DNA from 3 places in the Bacillus sp. PK3-037 genome. Region 1 is predicted to be linked to each of the others. Evidence: a T-box and tRNA genes for the amino acid it is inferred to sense, from the RefSeq annotation. Region 1 holds a T-box; the other regions hold tRNA genes.
What was found. A T-box is a leader RNA that pairs with one kind of tRNA and senses whether it is charged. The one in region 1 lies ahead of glyQ (glycine--tRNA ligase subunit alpha), so its partner is inferred to be a tRNA-Gly.
Positions count from the first base shown of each region.

Region 2: it has a tRNA-Gly gene. The T-box ahead of glyQ (glycine--tRNA ligase subunit alpha) is inferred to sense a tRNA for this amino acid. The anticodon was not compared.
Region 3: it has a tRNA-Gly gene. The T-box ahead of glyQ (glycine--tRNA ligase subunit alpha) is inferred to sense a tRNA for this amino acid. The anticodon was not compared.

Region 1 covers NZ_CP096408.1:1,581,255-1,590,924, reverse strand. The annotation lists gene M1D69_RS08195 (pyruvate, water dikinase regulatory protein) at 1-32, opposite strand, end outside; gene ccpN (transcriptional regulator CcpN) at 58-696, opposite strand; gene glyS (glycine--tRNA ligase subunit beta) at 830-2,869, opposite strand; gene glyQ (glycine--tRNA ligase subunit alpha) at 2,862-3,749, opposite strand; T-box leader at 3,833-4,007, opposite strand; gene recO (DNA repair protein RecO) at 4,047-4,814, opposite strand; gene M1D69_RS08170 (YqzL family protein) at 4,851-4,994, opposite strand; gene era (GTPase Era) at 5,138-6,043, opposite strand; gene M1D69_RS08160 (cytidine deaminase) at 6,024-6,434, opposite strand; gene M1D69_RS08155 (diacylglycerol kinase family protein) at 6,548-6,925, opposite strand; gene ybeY (rRNA maturation RNase YbeY) at 6,906-7,379, opposite strand; gene pgpH (cyclic-di-AMP phosphodiesterase PgpH) at 7,380-9,515, opposite strand; gene M1D69_RS08140 (PhoH family protein) at 9,587-9,670, opposite strand, start outside.
Region 2 covers NZ_CP096408.1:4,027,427-4,037,096, reverse strand. The annotation lists rRNA gene M1D69_RS20790 (23S ribosomal RNA) at 1-2,877, shown strand, start outside; rRNA gene rrf (5S ribosomal RNA) at 2,932-3,047, shown strand; tRNA gene M1D69_RS20780 (tRNA-Val) at 3,070-3,145, shown strand; tRNA gene M1D69_RS20775 (tRNA-Thr) at 3,149-3,224, shown strand; tRNA gene M1D69_RS20770 (tRNA-Lys) at 3,262-3,337, shown strand; tRNA gene M1D69_RS20765 (tRNA-Leu) at 3,345-3,427, shown strand; tRNA gene M1D69_RS20760 (tRNA-Gly) at 3,468-3,542, shown strand; tRNA gene M1D69_RS20755 (tRNA-Leu) at 3,557-3,642, shown strand; tRNA gene M1D69_RS20750 (tRNA-Arg) at 3,652-3,728, shown strand; tRNA gene M1D69_RS20745 (tRNA-Pro) at 3,752-3,828, shown strand; tRNA gene M1D69_RS20740 (tRNA-Ala) at 3,836-3,911, shown strand; rRNA gene M1D69_RS20735 (16S ribosomal RNA) at 4,151-5,700, shown strand; rRNA gene M1D69_RS20730 (23S ribosomal RNA) at 5,870-8,797, shown strand; rRNA gene rrf (5S ribosomal RNA) at 8,852-8,967, shown strand; gene ctsR (transcriptional regulator CtsR) at 9,212-9,670, shown strand, end outside.
Region 3 covers NZ_CP096408.1:3,957,791-3,967,460, reverse strand. The annotation lists rRNA gene M1D69_RS20340 (16S ribosomal RNA) at 1-846, shown strand, start outside; rRNA gene M1D69_RS20335 (23S ribosomal RNA) at 1,016-3,943, shown strand; rRNA gene rrf (5S ribosomal RNA) at 3,998-4,113, shown strand; tRNA gene M1D69_RS20325 (tRNA-Asn) at 4,159-4,233, shown strand; tRNA gene M1D69_RS20320 (tRNA-Thr) at 4,236-4,308, shown strand; tRNA gene M1D69_RS20315 (tRNA-Gly) at 4,373-4,447, shown strand; tRNA gene M1D69_RS20310 (tRNA-Arg) at 4,486-4,562, shown strand; tRNA gene M1D69_RS20305 (tRNA-Pro) at 4,586-4,662, shown strand; tRNA gene M1D69_RS20300 (tRNA-Ala) at 4,670-4,745, shown strand; rRNA gene M1D69_RS20295 (16S ribosomal RNA) at 4,921-6,470, shown strand; rRNA gene M1D69_RS20290 (23S ribosomal RNA) at 6,640-9,567, shown strand; rRNA gene rrf (5S ribosomal RNA) at 9,621-9,670, shown strand, end outside.

The DNA.
Region 1 (9,670 bases):
TCCGATACAACATAGATGATGCGGTTATTCATATTATCCCCCCGTTAGTCTGCGCTCTTATAGGATTTCATTTTCTGATAAACTGACAAGTATTTTGGTCATATTCGTTTTCGTCACTCTGCCGATCACTTCATATCCTTTATCGGTATCTTTGATGACAGGCAGTGCATCGATTTGTTTTTCAATTAAGTGCTTTGCAATGTCCATCACATAATCCTCGCGTCTGCACACTGTAATATTCGGCATTCTAGTCATAATAATGTGCACAGGGACAGAAGTAAGCTCCTGCTGGCCGATGCTGGCTCGTAGTAAATCCTTACGTGAAAGCACTCCGACTAAAACAGCATCGCGGTCCACTACAAACAGAGTACCTACATCTTCTAAAAACATGGTGCAAATCGCATCATATACAGAAACGTTCTCGTGAATCACAACGGGGATAGATTGAAAGTCTTTCACCTGAAGCTTTTTCAGTTTATCTGCCAAAAGCTGCGTGCCGGTTTTTCCAGTATAGAAATAACCGACTCTCGGGCGCGCCTCAAGGAAACCTGACATGGTGAGTATGGCTAAATCCGGACGCAGCGTTGCTCTCGTTAAATTCAGCTGTTCGGCAATATGCTCCCCTGTAATCGGTCCGTTTTCTTTTACAATCTGCAAAATATGTTCTTGCCGTTTATTTAGTTCGATCGTACTCACCGCCTTTTCACTTCGTATCTATGTAAAGAAATAATAAACCATATTATAACGTAAATGCTTTGTAATCAAACAAAAAAACGTTCAAATGGAGAAAAGACGATTACCGATCACACAGCAACCGCCTTTTCTTTCTTTATTTTACAATAAGGGCATTCATATTAGCAAAGGACTTGATCTGATCCGTCAAGCTTACCATTTGCGCTAATCGGTTTGCCTTTAATGTCTCGTTATCAGCAATAACCATCGTATGGTCGAAATAAGCATCAATCGGTTCCTTCAAGGCCGCAAGGGAAGAAAGTGCCGCCTCATAATCCTTTTTGCTGAAGCTTTCCTGCAGATTTTGTTTAGCAGTTTGATAAGCTTCGTATAGCTTCGCTTCGTATTCATTTTCAAACAAATCAGGCTGAATTTCCGCGCGAACTCCTTTTTTGCTGATAGAGATCACTCGGCCTAAAGCTTCTGCTGTTTCCTTAAAGCCTGGCGCACCCAATTTTTGTTCCAGCACTTGCGCTTTGTGGAGCGCTGAATACGGCTCAAGCTCAGAGCTTTCCAGCACGGCATCAATTACATCATGTCTGATCTGCTCCGCATTTAAGACGTATTTTAGACGCTGAGTGAAGAAATCTAACAGTTCGGTTTCTTTTTCGGTTTGTACGAAAGTCAGCAGCTCTTCAAACGAAATGCCCCAGTTCCGGTCAAGCAGAATAGCGACAATACCGCTCGCTTGGCGGCGCAAGCCGTAAGGATCCTGTGAACCAGTCGGAATGACGCCAATAGAGAAGAAGGATGCGATTGTATCCAGCTTATCCGCCATGGCAACTACCGCCCCAGTGAAAGTGGAAGGCGTTTCTCCGCCTGCAGATCTAGGCATATAGTGTTCGTTGACAGCCGCGGCTACAGCATCATGTTCGCCAAGCATTCTCGCATACTTTTCACCCATAATTCCTTGAAGCTCAGGGAACTCATATATCATATGTGTCACAAGGTCAAATTTAGAAATTTCAGCAGCACGTTTCACATGTTTTAATGTATCTTCATCAGCTTGAAGACGGACAGCAAGCTTCTCTGCGATCGCTGTTACTCTTCTTACCTTATCAGCGAGAGAGCCAAGCTCTTCATGGAACACAATGTTTTCAAGCTTCTTCACATTTTCATCAATGTTCAGTTTCTGGTCTTCCTTGTAGAAGAAAGAAGCATCTGACAAACGAGCACGCAGCACTTTTTCATTGCCTCGCGCGACATTTTCGATCGCGTGGCTGTTTCCGTTACGGACTGTAATAAAGTAAGGCAGCAAATCTCCGTTTTTGTCTTTAACAGGGAAATAGCGCTGATGCTCTTTCATTGTCGTGACAAGAACTTCCTCAGGGATGGACAGAAACTCAGATTCAAATGAGCCGTAAAGAGCCGTCGGATATTCTACTAAATGATTGACTTCATTAAGGAGGTCCTCGTCAACCGGAATACTCCAACTGTTTTTTGCAGCCATCGCTTCCAGCTGAGATTGAATCATTTGTTTCCGGACATTAGGATCAGCAATCACATGCTGCTCTTTCAGCTGTTCTTCATAACTTGAAGGTGATTCAATAGACACTTCATGCCCCAGGAACCGGTGCCCCTGTGTCGTCCGGCCTGACTCAACATTTGTAATCGCAAACGGAATGACATCCTGGCCAAATAAAGCGACAATCCATTTAATCGGACGGATATAACGCAGATCTTCATTTCCCCATCTCATATTTTTCGGGAAATGGAGGCTTGTGATTAAGCTGTTCAGTTCAGGCAGAAGCGTTTTGGTTTCTTGTCCTGCTTGGAATTTTTGCACAAAAACATATTCCGTGCCTTTTATTTCTTTCATGTACAAGTCTTCCACACTGGCACCTTGGCCTTTTGAAAAGCCAATCGCCGCTTTTGTCCAGTTGCCGTCAGCATCAAGGGCGATTTTTTTTGCAGGCCCTTTTGCTTCTTCTTTTATATCATCCTGCTTTTCTGCTACACCCTTTACGAAAACAGCAAGGCGTCTCGGTGTATTAAAAAGCTTCACTTCACCGTGTGCAATATTTTTTTCTGCAAGCCAGCCTGTCAGCTTTTCGCCCAGCTGAACCATGCTTTCATTCAAAAAGCGCGCCGGCATTTCCTCTAATCCGATCTCTAAAAGTAAATCCTGTTTACTCATGAGAAGAACCCTCCCCTTTAAGCATTGGGAACCCTAGTTTTTCTCGTTCCTCATAATAGGTTTTTGCGACTTTTCTTGCTAAATTCCGCACTCTTCCGATATAGCCTGTCCGCTCTGTAACAGAGATTGCCCCTTTGGCGTCAAGAAGATTGAATGTGTGCGAGCATTTAAGCACGTAGTCATATGCGGGATGCACAAGACCGTTATCCATTTGCTTGATCGCTTCTTTTTCATACGTGCTGAATAATTGGAACAGCATATCAACATCAGATGTTTCAAATGTATAAACGGAATGCTCGTACTCAGCCATCATGAATAAATCTTTCACAGTAAACCCTGACGTCCACTCAAGATCAAATACATTTTCTTTATCCTGAATATAAGAGGCCAGACGCTCAATTCCGTATGTAATTTCCACGGATACAGGTTTACACTCAAGTCCTCCAACCTGCTGGAAATACGTGAATTGTGTAATTTCCATTCCGTCAAGCCATACTTCCCAGCCAAGACCCGCACAGCCTAAAGACGGATTCTCCCAGTTGTCCTCAACAAAACGGATGTCATGCTCGAGCGGATCAATTCCGAGAGCGCGCAAAGAATCTAAATACAACTCTTGAATGTTATCAGGTGATGGTTTAATGATGACCTGAAATTGATGATGCTGATAGAGTCTGTTCGGGTTTTCTCCGTATCGGCCGTCAGCTGGGCGTCTTGACGGCTCAACGTAAGCCACTTTCCACGGCTCAGGACCGATACTGCGCAAAAATGTATACGGGCTCATCGTGCCGGCCCCTTTTTCTACATCGTATGCCTGCATGAGCACACAGCCTTCATTAGACCAATGCTTCTGCAAGGTTAGAATCATGTCTTGAATATTCATTTCAAGCACCTCCACTTTTCTTTCATAAAAATTGCTGCGGCAGCAACCAAAAAACTCCCGTCTCTATGCTTGCCAGCCGCAAACATAGGGACGAGAGTTCTCCCGCGGTTCCACCCTAGTTGCTGAGAACAAAATCCCAGCCTCTTTTTTAAAATTGCTCAAGAATGCCTTTCGTTGCGCGCTCATCCTTAGCTTACACCGTCCTAAGGTCGCTTTTATGAGGTAAACGCAAGTACTTCTTTCTCTCACTGCAACATATTTTATAATAAATGATCATATAAAAAGATGGGCCATATGTCAACTTTTGTTTTCACCCATAAGATGTTTCATGCTCTCCATTTGATCTAAAAAACGCTTCGATTTCAGATAAACCCCTGAATATTCTTCGTAGTACAAGTCAATAACTTGCTTTAATTCATTTTTCGTTTCCTGCTTTAAAGACACATTGCCAATCCTTGAAAGGTCGAAGTAATAAAACAGTCTCAAAAGCCTTGCCGTTTGCGGTTTAATCGGCACCTTGTAAGGGTCTTTGTCAAAGCAGCGGTGGCAAATAAAACCGTTATCGCGAACAGAAAAATGAAATGTCCCATCCTGGCTTTTACAATGCACACAGTGATTAAGCTCAGGATACAGTCCCATCACAGCAAGCATCTTCATTTGAACAATGAAGGTAATAACATCCGGGTCTGTTCCTTCGTCAAGCTGTTTAAAGGATTCTAAAATAAATTCAAACAAATAGGGATTTGGTTTTTTTTCTTCTGTGCCTTTGTCAACGAGCTCAGCAATAAAAGCTGCATATGCAGTTAAAAACAAATCCTCTCTGATGCCTCTCATGCTGAGGATCATTTCACCCTGCTGAAGGGTTCCTAGGCCTGTTGTTTTCTGCATTAGGAATGAACCATACAAAAAGGGCTGGCTGACTGCTGATAAACGGCTGTTCGGTTTTTTGGCTCCTCTAGCCATCACACCTATTTTTCCGTGTTCTCTTGTCAGTAAAGTAACAATTTTATTCGTCTCTCCGTAATCATTGGTACGAAGAACGATTCCTTCACATTTTGTCAGCATTTCCGCACCTTCCTAAAACAGGAGCGGTCAAGAGGTCTATAAAATTGGAAAATCAAATCGGGCTAGCTCATCTTCTAGTTCTTCGGGTCTTTCCATGTTCTCTTTTTCCAGTTCTTTAAAAAGAAGATACGTATCAACATTTCCTGTTTGAGAAAATACGTTCCAGGTAAAATTCAACACAAGAAACCCACCTTTCTGTAGTTAAACTAGCTTACCTAAACTCCAAATTCTTACCTTTATCTTGACCAGATGTCCTCCATTTCATGTTAAACAAAATTTGCTAATGTATCCCTGTTCATGTGAGATAATGACACAGCAAGTGATTAATATTCATCCTCTTTAAAGCCGAAGTCGCGAAGCTGGGACATTTTGTTACGCCAGTCTTTCTGCACTTTTACCCACAATTCTAGATAGACGCGGGAACCTAAGAGGGCCTCGATATCCGCTCTCGCTCTTTTTCCGACTTCTTTCAGCAGGCTGCCTTTTTTCCCGATGACAATGCCTTTTTGAGAATCCCGTTCGACCACAATTGTTGCCGCCACATGCACGGATCCGTTGTCTTGCCCTTTAATCGATTCGATGCTTACCGCAATGCTGTGCGGGATCTCTTCCCTTGTCAGATGCAGCACCTTTTCCCTGATCAGCTCAGAAATGATAAAGCGCTCCGGATGATCGGTCACCTGATCACTCGGATAAAACTGCGGACCTTCAGGCAAATATGCTTCAATCTGCGCCAGCAATGTTTCAATGTTATTTCCCTCTAATGCAGAGATCGGAACAATTTCCTTAAAAGGATATCGCCCGCGGTAATCGTCAATTAGCAGAAGCAATTGATCAGGGTGGATCTTGTCAATTTTGTTTACGATTAAGAAAACAGGTGTCGAGGTATTCTGCAATTTCTCAATAATGAACTCGTCGCCCTTACCATAGCCTTCCTCAGCGTTGATCATAAATAAGATCAAATCGACTTCTTTTAATGTATTTTGCGCCACTTTCATCATAAAGTCCCCAAGCTTATGCTTAGGCTTATGAATTCCTGGTGTGTCAATAAAAATCGTTTGTGATGTGCCTGTTGTTAATACCCCTTGCACCTTATTTCTTGTTGTTTGGGGTTTATCACTCATGATCGCGATTTTTTGGCCGATCACTCTGTTCAAAAAAGTAGACTTTCCTACGTTTGGTCTTCCGATAATGGATACAAATCCTGATTTAAAGCTTTCGTTCGTCATGTAAATCCTCCGATGAAAATGCGCCTGGCAATAATTCTTCTGCAGTCATTTCTTGTATTTGTCCTTGTAAATTGGTCAGCACGATAATAACGTCCTTTGTGCAAAGCTCAGAAATCACCTGCCGGCAGGCTCCGCACGGTGATACTGGTCCCGGGGTGTCAGCAGCTACTGCCAGCATCTGAAACTCAGTATCGCCTTCAGAAACAGCTTTAAACAAAGCGGTACGCTCAGCGCAGTTGCACATGCTGTATGCCGCATTCTCTATATTGCAGCCTCTGTACACTTTTCCATCTTTGGTAAGAAGAGCGGCTCCTACTTTAAACCTGGAATACGGTGCATATGCCATGTCACGCGCTTTTAAAGCTTCTGTTATCAATTTCTGTCTGTTCATGTGTACATGTTCCTCTCTTACCTATAATGGTACCGCTATCACTTTATATTTTACATAATGGCGCTCCACTTTTCACGCCCATTTCTAAAAATGTAAAATAAATGTAAGAATTTTCAGCCATACAGCTTTGGCAAAAAAATAAGTAAACCAATAATACACGAAATCACGGCAAAAACGCAAACAGCCCCGGCAGCAGCGTCCTTAGCCGCCTTAGCAAGCGGGTGATGTTTATCTGTTACTAAATCAACCGTGTGTTCAATAGCTGTATTTAAAAGCTCCAGTGAAAGCATTCCGCCAATCAAAAGAAAAATAATAGCCCACTCTGTCAGGCTGAGATTAACGAGAAAACCGCAAATGATAACGGCGCAGGCAGCCGCGGCATGAAATTGAAAATTCCGCTCCGTCCGCGCCGTTCTCCATATGCCCCGCCCCGCGTGCACGAAGCTCATTAGGAATCGCTTCAGCTCATTTCTATGATCTCTTGAGTCCATAGGCGTCCAGCAAATCCTTTTGCTTAGTAAACATCTCCTCTTCTTCCTCTTTCGTCATATGGTCATATCCTAAAAGATGCAGGAATCCATGTACCGCTAGAAAGCCAAGCTCTCTCTTGAAAGAATGGTTATATTCTTCAGCCTGCTCTCTTGTACGATCTGCACTGATGATAATGTCACCTAAAACCGGCGGCATTTCAGCACCGACAATTTCAACTTCGTCTTCTCCCTCTTCTTCAAGAGCAAAAGAGATGACGTCTGTCGGCGTATCCTTTCCCCGATACTCTTTATTGATCTGCTGAATATCTTCATTGGTAACGATCGTGACAGAAACCTCAGCCTGGTCCTGAACTCCTTCGCGCTCAGCGGCAAATTGAAGCAGATTTTCTACTTCTTTAAGCATCTCTTCAGAGACACTTCCGGTTTCATCTACGATATCAATCAATAAACTCATCTATTTCACCTTCTTAGTAGCCTCCGGATATTCAATCCGGGAGTGGAAAATTCCTTTTAATGTTGCACAAAGCGTTTTTGCGATTGTATCAAGCTCTTTAAATGTCAAATCGCATTCACTAAACTGTCCGTCCTGAAGCTTATCGGATATAATGCCCCTGACAAGCTTTTCAATTCGTTCAGGATTTGGATTATGCATCGATCTGACAGCCGCTTCGACACTATCTGCCACTGATATAATCGCGGCTTCTTTTGACTGAGGCTTCGGTCCCGGGTAACGGAATTCTTCCTCTGTAATCTGATCGCCTTTTTCCTTCGCTTTATAATAAAAGAATTTCAAAAGAGAGGTCCCGTGGTGCTGCTCAGCAATATCCACAAGCTCCTTTGGAAATTTATAGCTTCTCAGCATATTCGCCCCGTCAGTGGTATGCGAAATAATGATATTTTTACTGAGCTGCGGAGAAAGCTTATCATGCGGATTGTCTATATTCATTTGGTTTTCAATAAAATACTGCGGCCGCTTTGTTTTTCCGAGGTCGTGATAATACGCTCCGACTCTTGCAAGCAAACCATTTGCCCCTACCGCCTCGCAGGCGGCCTCTGACAAATTGGCGACCATGACGCTGTGGTGATATGTACCTGGTGTTTCTGTCAGTATTTTTCGAAGCAGCGGATGGTTAGGATTAGACAGCTCGATCAGCCTCATTGTGGACAAAATGCCGAAACCTGTCTCAAAAAACGGCATAAGTCCGATAATTAATACGGAGGAGGCAAAACCCGACACAACCCCCATCAGCATTAGCGTCCCGATCTCCAAGCCTGACAGCGCGGTGTTTTGAATCAATAATAGAGATAGAACCACAATCATATTGATAAACGCCACAAAAAGCCCGGTCTGCAAAATTTTTGATCTGCCATTGTGTTTTCCTAAAAACAAAACACCGGAAATACCGCTGATCAAATAATAAATACCAATGACATAATTAAATGTTCCTGTTACACCTTGATTAAACATCATACTTCCGCAAATCGCAAGAATGATACTTCCTAAAATAGCGATTCGTTCATTCATCAGCAGCTTGATTAAGATTGCACCGGCCGCAATGGGAACAAGATAGCCAATATTGTTATATTCCATCTTTTGAAATAAACTGACAACCTCCATAATAACAAGCAAAAGCGTTGTAATAATGGAGAATAATAGGATCGACTTATTTTTGAATTTCAGATTTTGATTCTGTTTTTCGAAATAGTAAACGAGTGTAGCAATGAAAAGTCCGATCATAATCAATAGGCCGCTAATCGGCTTGAACAAATTGGAGTTATTTAGCAATCCGGTCAGCTCAAGTTTTCTGTACACTTCCCGATCAATGAGGTCATTTTCTTCCACGAGCACCTGCCCCTGTTTGATCTGAACCTGCTGAACATTGTCTGACGCTTCCTGGCGTTTTGCCTCTGTTGCTTTTGGATCGAAGACGTAATTCGGAATAATGGCGTAACGCCCGATTTCCGTGGCGGCGCCCAAATATTTAGACGGGATAGAATTACTCTTCAGTTCTTTTTGCACTTTATCTTTTGCTTCAGATAATTTATCCGATGGGATTTCACTGCTCATCACTGAGTTTACTGCTGTTATGACAGTATCTCTGACAAATGAAAAATCTTCATGGTCCGCCTTCAGCAAAGTCTTGATGGCATCCTCTGATATAGAATCATTCACATCTGACGTCAGCTTATTTTTCACCGACTTAATCATTGTTTTTTCTGATGGTGAACTGCTGTCTTCTTCTGCTGATTTTTTCACTTCACTGATACTGTCGAATATCGATGACACAAGATCAATTCGATTGTCTGTATAATCTTTCTTTAAGGTATATTGATCTTCGACCGCATCTTCAGCAGCTTGCTTTTTTTCCTCTGTCGCTTTTTGATCTTCCACAGTTGCCGGAGCATAAATGGTCTTGTCGCTGACTGAAAACAGGTCTAAATCAAGCGTTTCCGGCTTCACATGTACAAAAAGCAATGCGAACATAATCGCAGCCAGCAGAAGATACAGCAGTACATGCATGGAACGGGCATTTTTAAAGCCGCGCCACTTTTTTGAGCCGCTTTTGGTCTTCCCCTTCTTTTTCAACACAAGAACCTCCTCTAGAAAATCAAGCTCATAAGCAAAAATGACCCGATAACGCGCGATCGGGTCATTCAGGATTAATTTTGCTTATCGTATGCTTCAATAATTTTCGCAACAAGCGGATGTCTGACCACGTCTGTCTGGTCCAGTTCAATCACAGA
Region 2 (9,670 bases), 1.7 Mb from region 1:
AAGGACGGGACGAACACCGATATGCTTCGGGGAGCTGTAAGCAAGCTTTGATCCGGAGATTTCCGAATGGGGAAACCCACCACTCGTAATGGAGTGGTATCCATATCTGAATTCATAGGGTATGAGAAGGCAGACCCGGGGAACTGAAACATCTAAGTACCCGGAGGAAGAGAAAGCAAATGCGATTCCCTGAGTAGCGGCGAGCGAAACGGGATTAGCCCAAACCAAGAGGCTTGCCTCTTGGGGTTGTAGGACACTCTATACGGAGTTACAAAGGAACGAGGTAGATGAAGAGGTCTGGAAAGGCCCGCCATAGGAGGTAACAGCCCTGTAGTCAAAACTTCGTTCTCTCCAGAGTGGATCCTGAGTACGGCGGAACACGTGAAATTCCGTCGGAATCCGGGAGGACCATCTCCCAAGGCTAAATACTCCCTAGTGACCGATAGTGAACCAGTACCGTGAGGGAAAGGTGAAAAGCACCCCGGAAGGGGAGTGAAAGAGATCCTGAAACCGTGTGCCTACAAGTAGTCAGAGCCCGTTAATGGGTGATGGCGTGCCTTTTGTAGAATGAACCGGCGAGTTACGATCCCGTGCAAGGTTAAGCAGAAGATGCGGAGCCGCAGCGAAAGCGAGTCTGAATAGGGCGCATGAGTACGTGGTCGTAGACCCGAAACCAGGTGATCTACCCATGTCCAGGGTGAAGTTCAGGTAACACTGAATGGAGGCCCGAACCCACGCACGTTGAAAAGTGCGGGGATGAGGTGTGGGTAGGGGTGAAATGCCAATCGAACCTGGAGATAGCTGGTTCTCTCCGAAATAGCTTTAGGGCTAGCCTCAAGGTAAGAGTCTTGGAGGTAGAGCACTGATTGGACTAGGGGCCCCTACCGGGTTACCGAATTCAGTCAAACTCCGAATGCCAATGACTTATCCTTGGGAGTCAGACTGCGAGTGATAAGATCCGTAGTCGAAAGGGAAACAGCCCAGACCGCCAGCTAAGGTCCCAAAGTATACGTTAAGTGGAAAAGGATGTGGAGTTGCTTAGACAACCAGGATGTTGGCTTAGAAGCAGCCACCATTTAAAGAGTGCGTAATAGCTCACTGGTCGAGTGACTCTGCGCCGAAAATGTACCGGGGCTAAACGTATCACCGAAGCTGCGGACTGTTCTTCGAACAGTGGTAGGAGAGCGTTCTAAGGGCTGTGAAGCCAGACCGGAAGGACTGGTGGAGCGCTTAGAAGTGAGAATGCCGGTATGAGTAGCGAAAGAGGGGTGAGAATCCCCTCCACCGAATGCCTAAGGTTTCCTGAGGAAGGCTCGTCCGCTCAGGGTTAGTCGGGACCTAAGCCGAGGCCGAAAGGCGTAGGCGATGGACAACAGGTTGATATTCCTGTACCACCTCCTCACCATTTGAGCAATGGGGGGACGCAGGAGGATAGGGTAAGCGCGGTATTGGATATCCGCGTCCAAGCAGTTAGGCTGGGAAATAGGCAAATCCGTTTCCCATAAGGCTGAGCTGTGATGGCGAGCGAAATATAGTAGCGAAGTTCCTGATTCCACACTGCCAAGAAAAGCCTCTAGCGAGGTGAGAGGTGCCCGTACCGCAAACCGACACAGGTAGGCGAGGAGAGAATCCTAAGGTGATCGAGAGAACTCTCGTTAAGGAACTCGGCAAAATGACCCCGTAACTTCGGGAGAAGGGGTGCTCTGTTAGGGTGCAAGCCCGAGAGAGCCGCAGTGAATAGGCCCAGGCGACTGTTTAGCAAAAACACAGGTCTCTGCGAAGCCGTAAGGCGAAGTATAGGGGCTGACGCCTGCCCGGTGCTGGAAGGTTAAGAGGAGCGCTTAGCGTAAGCGAAGGTGCGAATTGAAGCCCCAGTAAACGGCGGCCGTAACTATAACGGTCCTAAGGTAGCGAAATTCCTTGTCGGGTAAGTTCCGACCCGCACGAAAGGCGCAACGATCTGGGCACTGTCTCAACGAGAGACTCGGTGAAATTATAGTACCTGTGAAGATGCAGGTTACCCGCGACAGGACGGAAAGACCCCGTGGAGCTTTACTGCAGCCTGATATTGAATGTTGGTACAGCTTGTACAGGATAGGTAGGAGCCTTGGAAACCGGAGCGCCAGCTTCGGTGGAGGCATCGGTGGGATACTACCCTGGCTGTATTGACCTTCTAACCCGCCGCCCTTATCGGGCGGGGAGACAGTGTCAGGTGGGCAGTTTGACTGGGGCGGTCGCCTCCTAAAAGGTAACGGAGGCGCCCAAAGGTTCCCTCAGAATGGTTGGAAATCATTCGCAGAGTGTAAAGGCACAAGGGAGCTTGACTGCGAGACCTACAAGTCGAGCAGGGACGAAAGTCGGGCTTAGTGATCCGGTGGTTCCGCATGGAAGGGCCATCGCTCAACGGATAAAAGCTACCCCGGGGATAACAGGCTTATCTCCCCCAAGAGTCCACATCGACGGGGAGGTTTGGCACCTCGATGTCGGCTCATCGCATCCTGGGGCTGTAGTCGGTCCCAAGGGTTGGGCTGTTCGCCCATTAAAGCGGTACGCGAGCTGGGTTCAGAACGTCGTGAGACAGTTCGGTCCCTATCCGTCGCGGGCGCAGGAAATTTGAGAGGAGCTGTCCTTAGTACGAGAGGACCGGGATGGACGCACCGCTGGTGTACCAGTTGTTCTGCCAAGGGCATCGCTGGGTAGCTATGTGCGGACGGGATAAGTGCTGAAAGCATCTAAGCATGAAGCCCCCCTCAAGATGAGATTTCCCATTCCGCAAGGAAGTAAGATCCCTGAAAGATGATCAGGTTGATAGGTCTGAGGTGGAAGTGTGGCGACACATGGAGCTGACAGATACTAATCGATCGAGGACTTAACCTAATATCTAATGATGTCACACCTGTTATCTAGTTTTGAGAGAACACTCTCAAATTGTTTGGTGGCGATAGCGAAGAGGTCACACCCGTTCCCATGCCGAACACGGAAGTTAAGCTCTTCAGCGCCGATGGTAGTCGGGGGTTTCCCCCTGTGAGAGTAGGACGCCGCCAAGCAATTGCACGTTAGTGCAATTATGGAGGATTAGCTCAGCTGGGAGAGCATCTGCCTTACAAGCAGAGGGTCGGCGGTTCGAGCCCGTCATCCTCCACCATTTGCCGGTGTAGCTCAATTGGTAGAGCAACTGACTTGTAATCAGTAGGTTGGGGGTTCAAGTCCTCTTGCCGGCACCACTTTTATATGATATAATATTCAAGTCTCTTGTAAGAAGAGCCATTAGCTCAGTTGGTAGAGCATCTGACTTTTAATCAGAGGGTCGAAGGTTCGAGTCCTTCATGGCTCACCATTTTTAAGCGGGTGTGGCGGAATTGGCAGACGCGCTAGACTTAGGATCTAGTGTCTTTATGACGTGGGGGTTCAAGTCCCTTCACCCGCATTATACAGGATGACAGTTATAAAAACTGGACAGCCTGTATGCGGAAGTAGTTCAGTGGTAGAACACCACCTTGCCAAGGTGGGGGTCGCGGGTTCGAATCCCGTCTTCCGCTCCAACTATACTATCCACGCCGGGGTGGTGGAATTGGCAGACACACAGGACTTAAAATCCTGCGGTAGGTGACTACCGTGCCGGTTCAAGTCCGGCCCTCGGCATTATAATTTGCGCCCGTAGCTCAATTGGATAGAGCGTTTGACTACGGATCAAAAGGTTAGGGGTTCGACTCCTCTCGGGCGCGCCATATATTTTATCAATATGGGAAATCGGGAAGTAGCTCAGCTTGGTAGAGCACATGGTTTGGGACCATGGGGTCGCAGGTTCGAATCCTGTCTTCCCGACCATTTTTATGGGGCCTTAGCTCAGCTGGGAGAGCGCCTGCTTTGCACGCAGGAGGTCAGCGGTTCGATCCCGCTAGGCTCCACCAAAAAAGATTTAAAAAAGTTGTTGACTTTGAGAAAGCGACGTTGTATACTAATAAAGTTGCTTTAACAAAGCGATAAACAAAATGATCTTTGAAAACTAAACAAGACAAAACGTACCTGTTAATTCAAGTTTTATTATAAAATCGCACAGCGATGTGCGTAGTCAGTCAAACTGAGGTCTGCACGATGCAGATCACGCAGATGTTGCCACAGGATGTGGTGAACTTAATCTGCGATCCATTCATCGGAGAGTTTGATCCTGGCTCAGGACGAACGCTGGCGGCGTGCCTAATACATGCAAGTCGAGCGGACAGATGGGAGCTTGCTCCCTGATGTTAGCGGCGGACGGGTGAGTAACACGTGGGTAACCTGCCTGTAAGACTGGGATAACTCCGGGAAACCGGGGCTAATACCGGATGTTTGTTTGAACCGCATGGTTCAAACATAAAAGGTGGCTTCGGCTACCACTTACAGATGGACCCGCGGCGCATTAGCTAGTTGGTGAGGTAACGGCTCACCAAGGCAACGATGCGTAGCCGACCTGAGAGGGTGATCGGCCACACTGGGACTGAGACACGGCCCAGACTCCTACGGGAGGCAGCAGTAGGGAATCTTCCGCAATGGACGAAAGTCTGACGGAGCAACGCCGCGTGAGTGATGAAGGTTTTCGGATCGTAAAGCTCTGTTGTTAGGGAAGAACAAGTACCGTTCGAATAGGGCGGTACCTTGACGGTACCTAACCAGAAAGCCACGGCTAACTACGTGCCAGCAGCCGCGGTAATACGTAGGTGGCAAGCGTTGTCCGGAATTATTGGGCGTAAAGGGCTCGCAGGCGGTTCCTTAAGTCTGATGTGAAAGCCCCCGGCTCAACCGGGGAGGGTCATTGGAAACTGGGGAACTTGAGTGCAGAAGAGGAGAGTGGAATTCCACGTGTAGCGGTGAAATGCGTAGAGATGTGGAGGAACACCAGTGGCGAAGGCGACTCTCTGGTCTGTAACTGACGCTGAGGAGCGAAAGCGTGGGGAGCGAACAGGATTAGATACCCTGGTAGTCCACGCCGTAAACGATGAGTGCTAAGTGTTAGGGGGTTTCCGCCCCTTAGTGCTGCAGCTAACGCATTAAGCACTCCGCCTGGGGAGTACGGTCGCAAGACTGAAACTCAAAGGAATTGACGGGGGCCCGCACAAGCGGTGGAGCATGTGGTTTAATTCGAAGCAACGCGAAGAACCTTACCAGGTCTTGACATCCTCTGACAATCCTAGAGATAGGACGTCCCCTTCGGGGGCAGAGTGACAGGTGGTGCATGGTTGTCGTCAGCTCGTGTCGTGAGATGTTGGGTTAAGTCCCGCAACGAGCGCAACCCTTGATCTTAGTTGCCAGCATTCAGTTGGGCACTCTAAGGTGACTGCCGGTGACAAACCGGAGGAAGGTGGGGATGACGTCAAATCATCATGCCCCTTATGACCTGGGCTACACACGTGCTACAATGGACAGAACAAAGGGCAGCGAAACCGCGAGGTTAAGCCAATCCCACAAATCTGTTCTCAGTTCGGATCGCAGTCTGCAACTCGACTGCGTGAAGCTGGAATCGCTAGTAATCGCGGATCAGCATGCCGCGGTGAATACGTTCCCGGGCCTTGTACACACCGCCCGTCACACCACGAGAGTTTGTAACACCCGAAGTCGGTGAGGTAACCTTTATGGAGCCAGCCGCCGAAGGTGGGACAGATGATTGGGGTGAAGTCGTAACAAGGTAGCCGTATCGGAAGGTGCGGCTGGATCACCTCCTTTCTAAGGATATTTACGGAATATAAGACCTTGGGTCTTATAAACAGAACGTTCCCTGTCTTGTTTAGTTTTGAAGGATCATTCCTTCGAAACGTGTTCTTTGAAAACTAGATAACAGTAGACATCACATTCAATTAGTAACACAAGATATCACATAGTGATTCTTTTTAACGGTTAAGTTAGAAAGGGCGCACGGTGGATGCCTTGGCACTAGGAGCCGATGAAGGACGGGACGAACACCGATATGCTTCGGGGAGCTGTAAGCAAGCTTTGATCCGGAGATTTCCGAATGGGGAAACCCACCACTCGTAATGGAGTGGTATCCATATCTGAATTCATAGGGTATGAGAAGGCAGACCCGGGGAACTGAAACATCTAAGTACCCGGAGGAAGAGAAAGCAAATGCGATTCCCTGAGTAGCGGCGAGCGAAACGGGATTAGCCCAAACCAAGAGGCTTGCCTCTTGGGGTTGTAGGACACTCTATACGGAGTTACAAAGGAACGAGGTAGATGAAGAGGTCTGGAAAGGCCCGCCATAGGAGGTAACAGCCCTGTAGTCAAAACTTCGTTCTCTCCAGAGTGGATCCTGAGTACGGCGGAACACGTGAAATTCCGTCGGAATCCGGGAGGACCATCTCCCAAGGCTAAATACTCCCTAGTGACCGATAGTGAACCAGTACCGTGAGGGAAAGGTGAAAAGCACCCCGGAAGGGGAGTGAAAGAGATCCTGAAACCGTGTGCCTACAAGTAGTCAGAGCCCGTTAATGGGTGATGGCGTGCCTTTTGTAGAATGAACCGGCGAGTTACGATCCCGTGCAAGGTTAAGCAGAAGATGCGGAGCCGCAGCGAAAGCGAGTCTGAATAGGGCGCATGAGTACGTGGTCGTAGACCCGAAACCAGGTGATCTACCCATGTCCAGGGTGAAGTTCAGGTAACACTGAATGGAGGCCCGAACCCACGCACGTTGAAAAGTGCGGGGATGAGGTGTGGGTAGGGGTGAAATGCCAATCGAACCTGGAGATAGCTGGTTCTCTCCGAAATAGCTTTAGGGCTAGCCTCAAGGTAAGAGTCTTGGAGGTAGAGCACTGATTGGACTAGGGGCCCCTACCGGGTTACCGAATTCAGTCAAACTCCGAATGCCAATGACTTATCCTTGGGAGTCAGACTGCGAGTGATAAGATCCGTAGTCGAAAGGGAAACAGCCCAGACCGCCAGCTAAGGTCCCAAAGTATACGTTAAGTGGAAAAGGATGTGGAGTTGCTTAGACAACCAGGATGTTGGCTTAGAAGCAGCCACCATTTAAAGAGTGCGTAATAGCTCACTGGTCGAGTGACTCTGCGCCGAAAATGTACCGGGGCTAAACGTATCACCGAAGCTGCGGACTGTTCTTCGAACAGTGGTAGGAGAGCGTTCTAAGGGCTGTGAAGCCAGACCGGAAGGACTGGTGGAGCGCTTAGAAGTGAGAATGCCGGTATGAGTAGCGAAAGAGGGGTGAGAATCCCCTCCACCGAATGCCTAAGGTTTCCTGAGGAAGGCTCGTCCGCTCAGGGTTAGTCGGGACCTAAGCCGAGGCCGAAAGGCGTAGGCGATGGACAACAGGTTGATATTCCTGTACCACCTCCTCACCATTTGAGCAATGGGGGGACGCAGGAGGATAGGGTAAGCGCGGTATTGGATATCCGCGTCCAAGCAGTTAGGCTGGGAAATAGGCAAATCCGTTTCCCATAAGGCTGAGCTGTGATGGCGAGCGAAATATAGTAGCGAAGTTCCTGATTCCACACTGCCAAGAAAAGCCTCTAGCGAGGTGAGAGGTGCCCGTACCGCAAACCGACACAGGTAGGCGAGGAGAGAATCCTAAGGTGATCGAGAGAACTCTCGTTAAGGAACTCGGCAAAATGACCCCGTAACTTCGGGAGAAGGGGTGCTCTGTTAGGGTGCAAGCCCGAGAGAGCCGCAGTGAATAGGCCCAGGCGACTGTTTAGCAAAAACACAGGTCTCTGCGAAGCCGTAAGGCGAAGTATAGGGGCTGACGCCTGCCCGGTGCTGGAAGGTTAAGAGGAGCGCTTAGCGTAAGCGAAGGTGCGAATTGAAGCCCCAGTAAACGGCGGCCGTAACTATAACGGTCCTAAGGTAGCGAAATTCCTTGTCGGGTAAGTTCCGACCCGCACGAAAGGCGCAACGATCTGGGCACTGTCTCAACGAGAGACTCGGTGAAATTATAGTACCTGTGAAGATGCAGGTTACCCGCGACAGGACGGAAAGACCCCGTGGAGCTTTACTGCAGCCTGATATTGAATGTTGGTACAGCTTGTACAGGATAGGTAGGAGCCTTGGAAACCGGAGCGCCAGCTTCGGTGGAGGCATCGGTGGGATACTACCCTGGCTGTATTGACCTTCTAACCCGCCGCCCTTATCGGGCGGGGAGACAGTGTCAGGTGGGCAGTTTGACTGGGGCGGTCGCCTCCTAAAAGGTAACGGAGGCGCCCAAAGGTTCCCTCAGAATGGTTGGAAATCATTCGCAGAGTGTAAAGGCACAAGGGAGCTTGACTGCGAGACCTACAAGTCGAGCAGGGACGAAAGTCGGGCTTAGTGATCCGGTGGTTCCGCATGGAAGGGCCATCGCTCAACGGATAAAAGCTACCCCGGGGATAACAGGCTTATCTCCCCCAAGAGTCCACATCGACGGGGAGGTTTGGCACCTCGATGTCGGCTCATCGCATCCTGGGGCTGTAGTCGGTCCCAAGGGTTGGGCTGTTCGCCCATTAAAGCGGTACGCGAGCTGGGTTCAGAACGTCGTGAGACAGTTCGGTCCCTATCCGTCGCGGGCGCAGGAAATTTGAGAGGAGCTGTCCTTAGTACGAGAGGACCGGGATGGACGCACCGCTGGTGTACCAGTTGTTCTGCCAAGGGCATCGCTGGGTAGCTATGTGCGGACGGGATAAGTGCTGAAAGCATCTAAGCATGAAGCCCCCCTCAAGATGAGATTTCCCATTCCGCAAGGAAGTAAGATCCCTGAAAGATGATCAGGTTGATAGGTCTGAGGTGGAAGTGTGGCGACACATGGAGCTGACAGATACTAATCGATCGAGGACTTAACCTAATATCTAATGATGTCACACCTGTTATCTAGTTTTGAGAGAACACTCTCAAATTGTTTGGTGGCGATAGCGAAGAGGTCACACCCGTTCCCATGCCGAACACGGAAGTTAAGCTCTTCAGCGCCGATGGTAGTCGGGGGTTTCCCCCTGTGAGAGTAGGACGCCGCCAAGCAATTAACGAAAGGGCAGCTCATATGAGCTGCCCTTTTTTGCATTCTGCTTATTGGTATCATAAAATTTCATTTAGTTATATAATATAATAACTTCACAGAGAAATTTTAAGTGAATAATCAGGTTTTATGGATTTAGAAAATGGAAATACTTAAGATAGAGCGAGAAAGTTGAAAATTCTCGAAAAACACCTTATAGTAAGATTAAAGTCAAATATAGTCAAAGTCAATAAAGGAGGGGGTTGAGTGGGACATAATATTTCTGACATCATTGAACAGTACTTGAAACAAGTGTTAGATCAAAATGGCAAGGAAATTTTAGAAATTAAACGTAGTGAAATTGCAGATAAATTTCAATGTGTTCCTTCCCAAATAAATTATGTCATCAACACCAGATTTACAAGCGAGAGAGGATATATTGTTGAGAGCAAACGCGGGGGCGGCGGTTACATCAGAATCATTAAAATTAAAATGAATAATGAAGTTGTCCTAATCAATAATATTATTTCTCAAATTAATACCCATTTGTCTCAAGCAGCCTCTGATGACATTATTTTAAGGCTATTAGAAGACAAGGTGATCTCTGAAAGAGAAGCAAAAATGATGGTCAGCGTGATGGATCGCTCAGTACTGTACATTGATTTGCCTGAACGTGATGAATTAAGAGCGAGAATGATGAAAGCTATGCTGACCGCTTTAAAATTA
Region 3 (9,670 bases), 1.8 Mb from region 1:
GCGTAGAGATGTGGAGGAACACCAGTGGCGAAGGCGACTCTCTGGTCTGTAACTGACGCTGAGGAGCGAAAGCGTGGGGAGCGAACAGGATTAGATACCCTGGTAGTCCACGCCGTAAACGATGAGTGCTAAGTGTTAGGGGGTTTCCGCCCCTTAGTGCTGCAGCTAACGCATTAAGCACTCCGCCTGGGGAGTACGGTCGCAAGACTGAAACTCAAAGGAATTGACGGGGGCCCGCACAAGCGGTGGAGCATGTGGTTTAATTCGAAGCAACGCGAAGAACCTTACCAGGTCTTGACATCCTCTGACAATCCTAGAGATAGGACGTCCCCTTCGGGGGCAGAGTGACAGGTGGTGCATGGTTGTCGTCAGCTCGTGTCGTGAGATGTTGGGTTAAGTCCCGCAACGAGCGCAACCCTTGATCTTAGTTGCCAGCATTCAGTTGGGCACTCTAAGGTGACTGCCGGTGACAAACCGGAGGAAGGTGGGGATGACGTCAAATCATCATGCCCCTTATGACCTGGGCTACACACGTGCTACAATGGACAGAACAAAGGGCAGCGAAACCGCGAGGTTAAGCCAATCCCACAAATCTGTTCTCAGTTCGGATCGCAGTCTGCAACTCGACTGCGTGAAGCTGGAATCGCTAGTAATCGCGGATCAGCATGCCGCGGTGAATACGTTCCCGGGCCTTGTACACACCGCCCGTCACACCACGAGAGTTTGTAACACCCGAAGTCGGTGAGGTAACCTTTATGGAGCCAGCCGCCGAAGGTGGGACAGATGATTGGGGTGAAGTCGTAACAAGGTAGCCGTATCGGAAGGTGCGGCTGGATCACCTCCTTTCTAAGGATATTTACGGAATATAAGACCTTGGGTCTTATAAACAGAACGTTCCCTGTCTTGTTTAGTTTTGAAGGATCATTCCTTCGAAACGTGTTCTTTGAAAACTAGATAACAGTAGACATCACATTCAATTAGTAACACAAGATATCACATAGTGATTCTTTTTAACGGTTAAGTTAGAAAGGGCGCACGGTGGATGCCTTGGCACTAGGAGCCGATGAAGGACGGGACGAACACCGATATGCTTCGGGGAGCTGTAAGCAAGCTTTGATCCGGAGATTTCCGAATGGGGAAACCCACCACTCGTAATGGAGTGGTATCCATATCTGAATTCATAGGATATGAGAAGGCAGACCCGGGGAACTGAAACATCTAAGTACCCGGAGGAAGAGAAAGCAAATGCGATTCCCTGAGTAGCGGCGAGCGAAACGGGATTAGCCCAAACCAAGAGGCTTGCCTCTTGGGGTTGTAGGACACTCTATACGGAGTTACAAAGGAACGAGGTAGATGAAGAGGTCTGGAAAGGCCCGCCATAGGAGGTAACAGCCCTGTAGTCAAAACTTCGTTCTCTCCAGAGTGGATCCTGAGTACGGCGGAACACGTGAAATTCCGTCGGAATCCGGGAGGACCATCTCCCAAGGCTAAATACTCCCTAGTGACCGATAGTGAACCAGTACCGTGAGGGAAAGGTGAAAAGCACCCCGGAAGGGGAGTGAAAGAGATCCTGAAACCGTGTGCCTACAAGTAGTCAGAGCCCGTTAACGGGTGATGGCGTGCCTTTTGTAGAATGAACCGGCGAGTTACGATCCCGTGCAAGGTTAAGCAGAAGATGCGGAGCCGCAGCGAAAGCGAGTCTGAATAGGGCGCATGAGTACGTGGTCGTAGACCCGAAACCAGGTGATCTACCCATGTCCAGGGTGAAGTTCAGGTAACACTGAATGGAGGCCCGAACCCACGCACGTTGAAAAGTGCGGGGATGAGGTGTGGGTAGGGGTGAAATGCCAATCGAACCTGGAGATAGCTGGTTCTCTCCGAAATAGCTTTAGGGCTAGCCTCAAGGTAAGAGTCTTGGAGGTAGAGCACTGATTGGACTAGGGGCCCCTACCGGGTTACCGAATTCAGTCAAACTCCGAATGCCAATGACTTATCCTTGGGAGTCAGACTGCGAGTGATAAGATCCGTAGTCGAAAGGGAAACAGCCCAGACCGCCAGCTAAGGTCCCAAAGTATACGTTAAGTGGAAAAGGATGTGGAGTTGCTTAGACAACCAGGATGTTGGCTTAGAAGCAGCCACCATTTAAAGAGTGCGTAATAGCTCACTGGTCGAGTGACTCTGCGCCGAAAATGTACCGGGGCTAAACGTATCACCGAAGCTGCGGACTGTTCTTCGAACAGTGGTAGGAGAGCGTTCTAAGGGCTGTGAAGCCAGACCGGAAGGACTGGTGGAGCGCTTAGAAGTGAGAATGCCGGTATGAGTAGCGAAAGAGGGGTGAGAATCCCCTCCACCGAATGCCTAAGGTTTCCTGAGGAAGGCTCGTCCGCTCAGGGTTAGTCGGGACCTAAGCCGAGGCCGAAAGGCGTAGGCGATGGACAACAGGTTGATATTCCTGTACCACCTCCTCACCATTTGAGCAATGGGGGGACGCAGGAGGATAGGGTAAGCGCGGTATTGGATATCCGCGTCCAAGCAGTTAGGCTGGGAAATAGGCAAATCCGTTTCCCATAAGGCTGAGCTGTGATGGCGAGCGAAATATAGTAGCGAAGTTCCTGATTCCACACTGCCAAGAAAAGCCTCTAGCGAGGTGAGAGGTGCCCGTACCGCAAACCGACACAGGTAGGCGAGGAGAGAATCCTAAGGTGATCGAGAGAACTCTCGTTAAGGAACTCGGCAAAATGACCCCGTAACTTCGGGAGAAGGGGTGCTCTGTTAGGGTGCAAGCCCGAGAGAGCCGCAGTGAATAGGCCCAGGCGACTGTTTAGCAAAAACACAGGTCTCTGCGAAGCCGTAAGGCGAAGTATAGGGGCTGACGCCTGCCCGGTGCTGGAAGGTTAAGAGGAGCGCTTAGCGTAAGCGAAGGTGCGAATTGAAGCCCCAGTAAACGGCGGCCGTAACTATAACGGTCCTAAGGTAGCGAAATTCCTTGTCGGGTAAGTTCCGACCCGCACGAAAGGCGCAACGATCTGGGCACTGTCTCAACGAGAGACTCGGTGAAATTATAGTACCTGTGAAGATGCAGGTTACCCGCGACAGGACGGAAAGACCCCGTGGAGCTTTACTGCAGCCTGATATTGAATGTTGGTACAGCTTGTACAGGATAGGTAGGAGCCTTGGAAACCGGAGCGCCAGCTTCGGTGGAGGCATCGGTGGGATACTACCCTGGCTGTATTGACCTTCTAACCCGCCGCCCTTATCGGGCGGGGAGACAGTGTCAGGTGGGCAGTTTGACTGGGGCGGTCGCCTCCTAAAAGGTAACGGAGGCGCCCAAAGGTTCCCTCAGAATGGTTGGAAATCATTCGCAGAGTGTAAAGGCACAAGGGAGCTTGACTGCGAGACCTACAAGTCGAGCAGGGACGAAAGTCGGGCTTAGTGATCCGGTGGTTCCGCATGGAAGGGCCATCGCTCAACGGATAAAAGCTACCCCGGGGATAACAGGCTTATCTCCCCCAAGAGTCCACATCGACGGGGAGGTTTGGCACCTCGATGTCGGCTCATCGCATCCTGGGGCTGTAGTCGGTCCCAAGGGTTGGGCTGTTCGCCCATTAAAGCGGTACGCGAGCTGGGTTCAGAACGTCGTGAGACAGTTCGGTCCCTATCCGTCGCGGGCGCAGGAAATTTGAGAGGAGCTGTCCTTAGTACGAGAGGACCGGGATGGACGCACCGCTGGTGTACCAGTTGTTCTGCCAAGGGCATCGCTGGGTAGCTATGTGCGGACGGGATAAGTGCTGAAAGCATCTAAGCATGAAGCCCCCCTCAAGATGAGATTTCCCATTCCGCAAGGAAGTAAGATCCCTGAAAGATGATCAGGTTGATAGGTCTGAGGTGGAAGTGTGGCGACACATGGAGCTGACAGATACTAATCGATCGAGGACTTAACCTAATATCTAATGATGTCACACCTGTTATCTAGTTTTGAGAGAACACTCTCAAATTGTTTGGTGGCGATAGCGAAGAGGTCACACCCGTTCCCATGCCGAACACGGAAGTTAAGCTCTTCAGCGCCGATGGTAGTCGGGGGTTTCCCCCTGTGAGAGTAGGACGCCGCCAAGCAGTTTTATCTATTTCTACCATGTTTGTTTATGAAGCTTATATCATTCCGCAGTAGCTCAGTGGTAGAGCTATCGGCTGTTAACCGATCGGTCGTAGGTTCGAATCCTACCTGCGGAGCCATTGCTTCCATAGCTCAGCAGGTAGAGCACTTCCATGGTAAGGAAGAGGTCAGCGGTTCGAGCCCGCTTGGAAGCTTTATTTAAACGCATTACTCTTACCAAGGTTTCTCAAAAGGAGAAAGCTTTTTTTATTGCGATATGCGGAAGTAGTTCAGTGGTAGAACACCACCTTGCCAAGGTGGGGGTCGCGGGTTCGAATCCCGTCTTCCGCTCCATTTTTTCATCCCAACGGGATGTTGATACAAGTGAAAATGCGCCCGTAGCTCAATTGGATAGAGCGTTTGACTACGGATCAAAAGGTTAGGGGTTCGACTCCTCTCGGGCGCGCCATATATTTTATCAATATGGGAAATCGGGAAGTAGCTCAGCTTGGTAGAGCACATGGTTTGGGACCATGGGGTCGCAGGTTCGAATCCTGTCTTCCCGACCATTTTTATGGGGCCTTAGCTCAGCTGGGAGAGCGCCTGCTTTGCACGCAGGAGGTCAGCGGTTCGATCCCGCTAGGCTCCACCAAAAAAGATTTAAAAAAGTTGTTGACTTTGAGAAAGCGACGTTGTATACTAATAAAGTTGCTTTAACAAAGCGATAAACAAAATGATCTTTGAAAACTAAACAAGACAAAACGTACCTGTTAATTCAAGTTTTATTATAAAATCGCACAGCGATGTGCGTAGTCAGTCAAACTACTTTATCGGAGAGTTTGATCCTGGCTCAGGACGAACGCTGGCGGCGTGCCTAATACATGCAAGTCGAGCGGACAGATGGGAGCTTGCTCCCTGATGTTAGCGGCGGACGGGTGAGTAACACGTGGGTAACCTGCCTGTAAGACTGGGATAACTCCGGGAAACCGGGGCTAATACCGGATGCTTGTTTGAACCGCATGGTTCAAACATAAAAGGTGGCTTCGGCTACCACTTACAGATGGACCCGCGGCGCATTAGCTAGTTGGTGAGGTAACGGCTCACCAAGGCAACGATGCGTAGCCGACCTGAGAGGGTGATCGGCCACACTGGGACTGAGACACGGCCCAGACTCCTACGGGAGGCAGCAGTAGGGAATCTTCCGCAATGGACGAAAGTCTGACGGAGCAACGCCGCGTGAGTGATGAAGGTTTTCGGATCGTAAAGCTCTGTTGTTAGGGAAGAACAAGTACCGTTCGAATAGGGCGGTACCTTGACGGTACCTAACCAGAAAGCCACGGCTAACTACGTGCCAGCAGCCGCGGTAATACGTAGGTGGCAAGCGTTGTCCGGAATTATTGGGCGTAAAGGGCTCGCAGGCGGTTCCTTAAGTCTGATGTGAAAGCCCCCGGCTCAACCGGGGAGGGTCATTGGAAACTGGGGAACTTGAGTGCAGAAGAGGAGAGTGGAATTCCACGTGTAGCGGTGAAATGCGTAGAGATGTGGAGGAACACCAGTGGCGAAGGCGACTCTCTGGTCTGTAACTGACGCTGAGGAGCGAAAGCGTGGGGAGCGAACAGGATTAGATACCCTGGTAGTCCACGCCGTAAACGATGAGTGCTAAGTGTTAGGGGGTTTCCGCCCCTTAGTGCTGCAGCTAACGCATTAAGCACTCCGCCTGGGGAGTACGGTCGCAAGACTGAAACTCAAAGGAATTGACGGGGGCCCGCACAAGCGGTGGAGCATGTGGTTTAATTCGAAGCAACGCGAAGAACCTTACCAGGTCTTGACATCCTCTGACAATCCTAGAGATAGGACGTCCCCTTCGGGGGCAGAGTGACAGGTGGTGCATGGTTGTCGTCAGCTCGTGTCGTGAGATGTTGGGTTAAGTCCCGCAACGAGCGCAACCCTTGATCTTAGTTGCCAGCATTCAGTTGGGCACTCTAAGGTGACTGCCGGTGACAAACCGGAGGAAGGTGGGGATGACGTCAAATCATCATGCCCCTTATGACCTGGGCTACACACGTGCTACAATGGACAGAACAAAGGGCAGCGAAACCGCGAGGTTAAGCCAATCCCACAAATCTGTTCTCAGTTCGGATCGCAGTCTGCAACTCGACTGCGTGAAGCTGGAATCGCTAGTAATCGCGGATCAGCATGCCGCGGTGAATACGTTCCCGGGCCTTGTACACACCGCCCGTCACACCACGAGAGTTTGTAACACCCGAAGTCGGTGAGGTAACCTTTATGGAGCCAGCCGCCGAAGGTGGGACAGATGATTGGGGTGAAGTCGTAACAAGGTAGCCGTATCGGAAGGTGCGGCTGGATCACCTCCTTTCTAAGGATATTTACGGAATATAAGACCTTGGGTCTTATAAACAGAACGTTCCCTGTCTTGTTTAGTTTTGAAGGATCATTCCTTCGAAACGTGTTCTTTGAAAACTAGATAACAGTAGACATCACATTCAATTAGTAACACAAGATATCACATAGTGATTCTTTTTAACGGTTAAGTTAGAAAGGGCGCACGGTGGATGCCTTGGCACTAGGAGCCGATGAAGGACGGGACGAACACCGATATGCTTCGGGGAGCTGTAAGCAAGCTTTGATCCGGAGATTTCCGAATGGGGAAACCCACCACTCGTAATGGAGTGGTATCCATATCTGAATTCATAGGATATGAGAAGGCAGACCCGGGGAACTGAAACATCTAAGTACCCGGAGGAAGAGAAAGCAAATGCGATTCCCTGAGTAGCGGCGAGCGAAACGGGATTAGCCCAAACCAAGAGGCTTGCCTCTTGGGGTTGTAGGACACTCTATACGGAGTTACAAAGGAACGAGGTAGATGAAGAGGTCTGGAAAGGCCCGCCATAGGAGGTAACAGCCCTGTAGTCAAAACTTCGTTCTCTCCAGAGTGGATCCTGAGTACGGCGGAACACGTGAAATTCCGTCGGAATCCGGGAGGACCATCTCCCAAGGCTAAATACTCCCTAGTGACCGATAGTGAACCAGTACCGTGAGGGAAAGGTGAAAAGCACCCCGGAAGGGGAGTGAAAGAGATCCTGAAACCGTGTGCCTACAAGTAGTCAGAGCCCGTTAACGGGTGATGGCGTGCCTTTTGTAGAATGAACCGGCGAGTTACGATCCCGTGCAAGGTTAAGCAGAAGATGCGGAGCCGCAGCGAAAGCGAGTCTGAATAGGGCGCATGAGTACGTGGTCGTAGACCCGAAACCAGGTGATCTACCCATGTCCAGGGTGAAGTTCAGGTAACACTGAATGGAGGCCCGAACCCACGCACGTTGAAAAGTGCGGGGATGAGGTGTGGGTAGGGGTGAAATGCCAATCGAACCTGGAGATAGCTGGTTCTCTCCGAAATAGCTTTAGGGCTAGCCTCAAGGTAAGAGTCTTGGAGGTAGAGCACTGATTGGACTAGGGGCCCCTACCGGGTTACCGAATTCAGTCAAACTCCGAATGCCAATGACTTATCCTTGGGAGTCAGACTGCGAGTGATAAGATCCGTAGTCGAAAGGGAAACAGCCCAGACCGCCAGCTAAGGTCCCAAAGTATACGTTAAGTGGAAAAGGATGTGGAGTTGCTTAGACAACCAGGATGTTGGCTTAGAAGCAGCCACCATTTAAAGAGTGCGTAATAGCTCACTGGTCGAGTGACTCTGCGCCGAAAATGTACCGGGGCTAAACGTATCACCGAAGCTGCGGACTGTTCTTCGAACAGTGGTAGGAGAGCGTTCTAAGGGCTGTGAAGCCAGACCGGAAGGACTGGTGGAGCGCTTAGAAGTGAGAATGCCGGTATGAGTAGCGAAAGAGGGGTGAGAATCCCCTCCACCGAATGCCTAAGGTTTCCTGAGGAAGGCTCGTCCGCTCAGGGTTAGTCGGGACCTAAGCCGAGGCCGAAAGGCGTAGGCGATGGACAACAGGTTGATATTCCTGTACCACCTCCTCACCATTTGAGCAATGGGGGGACGCAGGAGGATAGGGTAAGCGCGGTATTGGATATCCGCGTCCAAGCAGTTAGGCTGGGAAATAGGCAAATCCGTTTCCCATAAGGCTGAGCTGTGATGGCGAGCGAAATATAGTAGCGAAGTTCCTGATTCCACACTGCCAAGAAAAGCCTCTAGCGAGGTGAGAGGTGCCCGTACCGCAAACCGACACAGGTAGGCGAGGAGAGAATCCTAAGGTGATCGAGAGAACTCTCGTTAAGGAACTCGGCAAAATGACCCCGTAACTTCGGGAGAAGGGGTGCTCTGTTAGGGTGCAAGCCCGAGAGAGCCGCAGTGAATAGGCCCAGGCGACTGTTTAGCAAAAACACAGGTCTCTGCGAAGCCGTAAGGCGAAGTATAGGGGCTGACGCCTGCCCGGTGCTGGAAGGTTAAGAGGAGCGCTTAGCGTAAGCGAAGGTGCGAATTGAAGCCCCAGTAAACGGCGGCCGTAACTATAACGGTCCTAAGGTAGCGAAATTCCTTGTCGGGTAAGTTCCGACCCGCACGAAAGGCGCAACGATCTGGGCACTGTCTCAACGAGAGACTCGGTGAAATTATAGTACCTGTGAAGATGCAGGTTACCCGCGACAGGACGGAAAGACCCCGTGGAGCTTTACTGCAGCCTGATATTGAATGTTGGTACAGCTTGTACAGGATAGGTAGGAGCCTTGGAAACCGGAGCGCCAGCTTCGGTGGAGGCATCGGTGGGATACTACCCTGGCTGTATTGACCTTCTAACCCGCCGCCCTTATCGGGCGGGGAGACAGTGTCAGGTGGGCAGTTTGACTGGGGCGGTCGCCTCCTAAAAGGTAACGGAGGCGCCCAAAGGTTCCCTCAGAATGGTTGGAAATCATTCGCAGAGTGTAAAGGCACAAGGGAGCTTGACTGCGAGACCTACAAGTCGAGCAGGGACGAAAGTCGGGCTTAGTGATCCGGTGGTTCCGCATGGAAGGGCCATCGCTCAACGGATAAAAGCTACCCCGGGGATAACAGGCTTATCTCCCCCAAGAGTCCACATCGACGGGGAGGTTTGGCACCTCGATGTCGGCTCATCGCATCCTGGGGCTGTAGTCGGTCCCAAGGGTTGGGCTGTTCGCCCATTAAAGCGGTACGCGAGCTGGGTTCAGAACGTCGTGAGACAGTTCGGTCCCTATCCGTCGCGGGCGCAGGAAATTTGAGAGGAGCTGTCCTTAGTACGAGAGGACCGGGATGGACGCACCGCTGGTGTACCAGTTGTTCTGCCAAGGGCATCGCTGGGTAGCTATGTGCGGACGGGATAAGTGCTGAAAGCATCTAAGCATGAAGCCCCCCTCAAGATGAGATTTCCCATTCCGCAAGGAAGTAAGATCCCTGAAAGATGATCAGGTTGATAGGTCTGAGGTGGAAGTGTGGCGACACATGGAGCTGACAGATACTAATCGATCGAGGACTTAACCTAATATCTAATGATGTTACACCTGTTATCTAGTTTTGAGAGAACACTCTCAATTGTTTGGTGGCGATAGCGAAGAGGTCACACCCGTTCCCATGCCGAACACGGA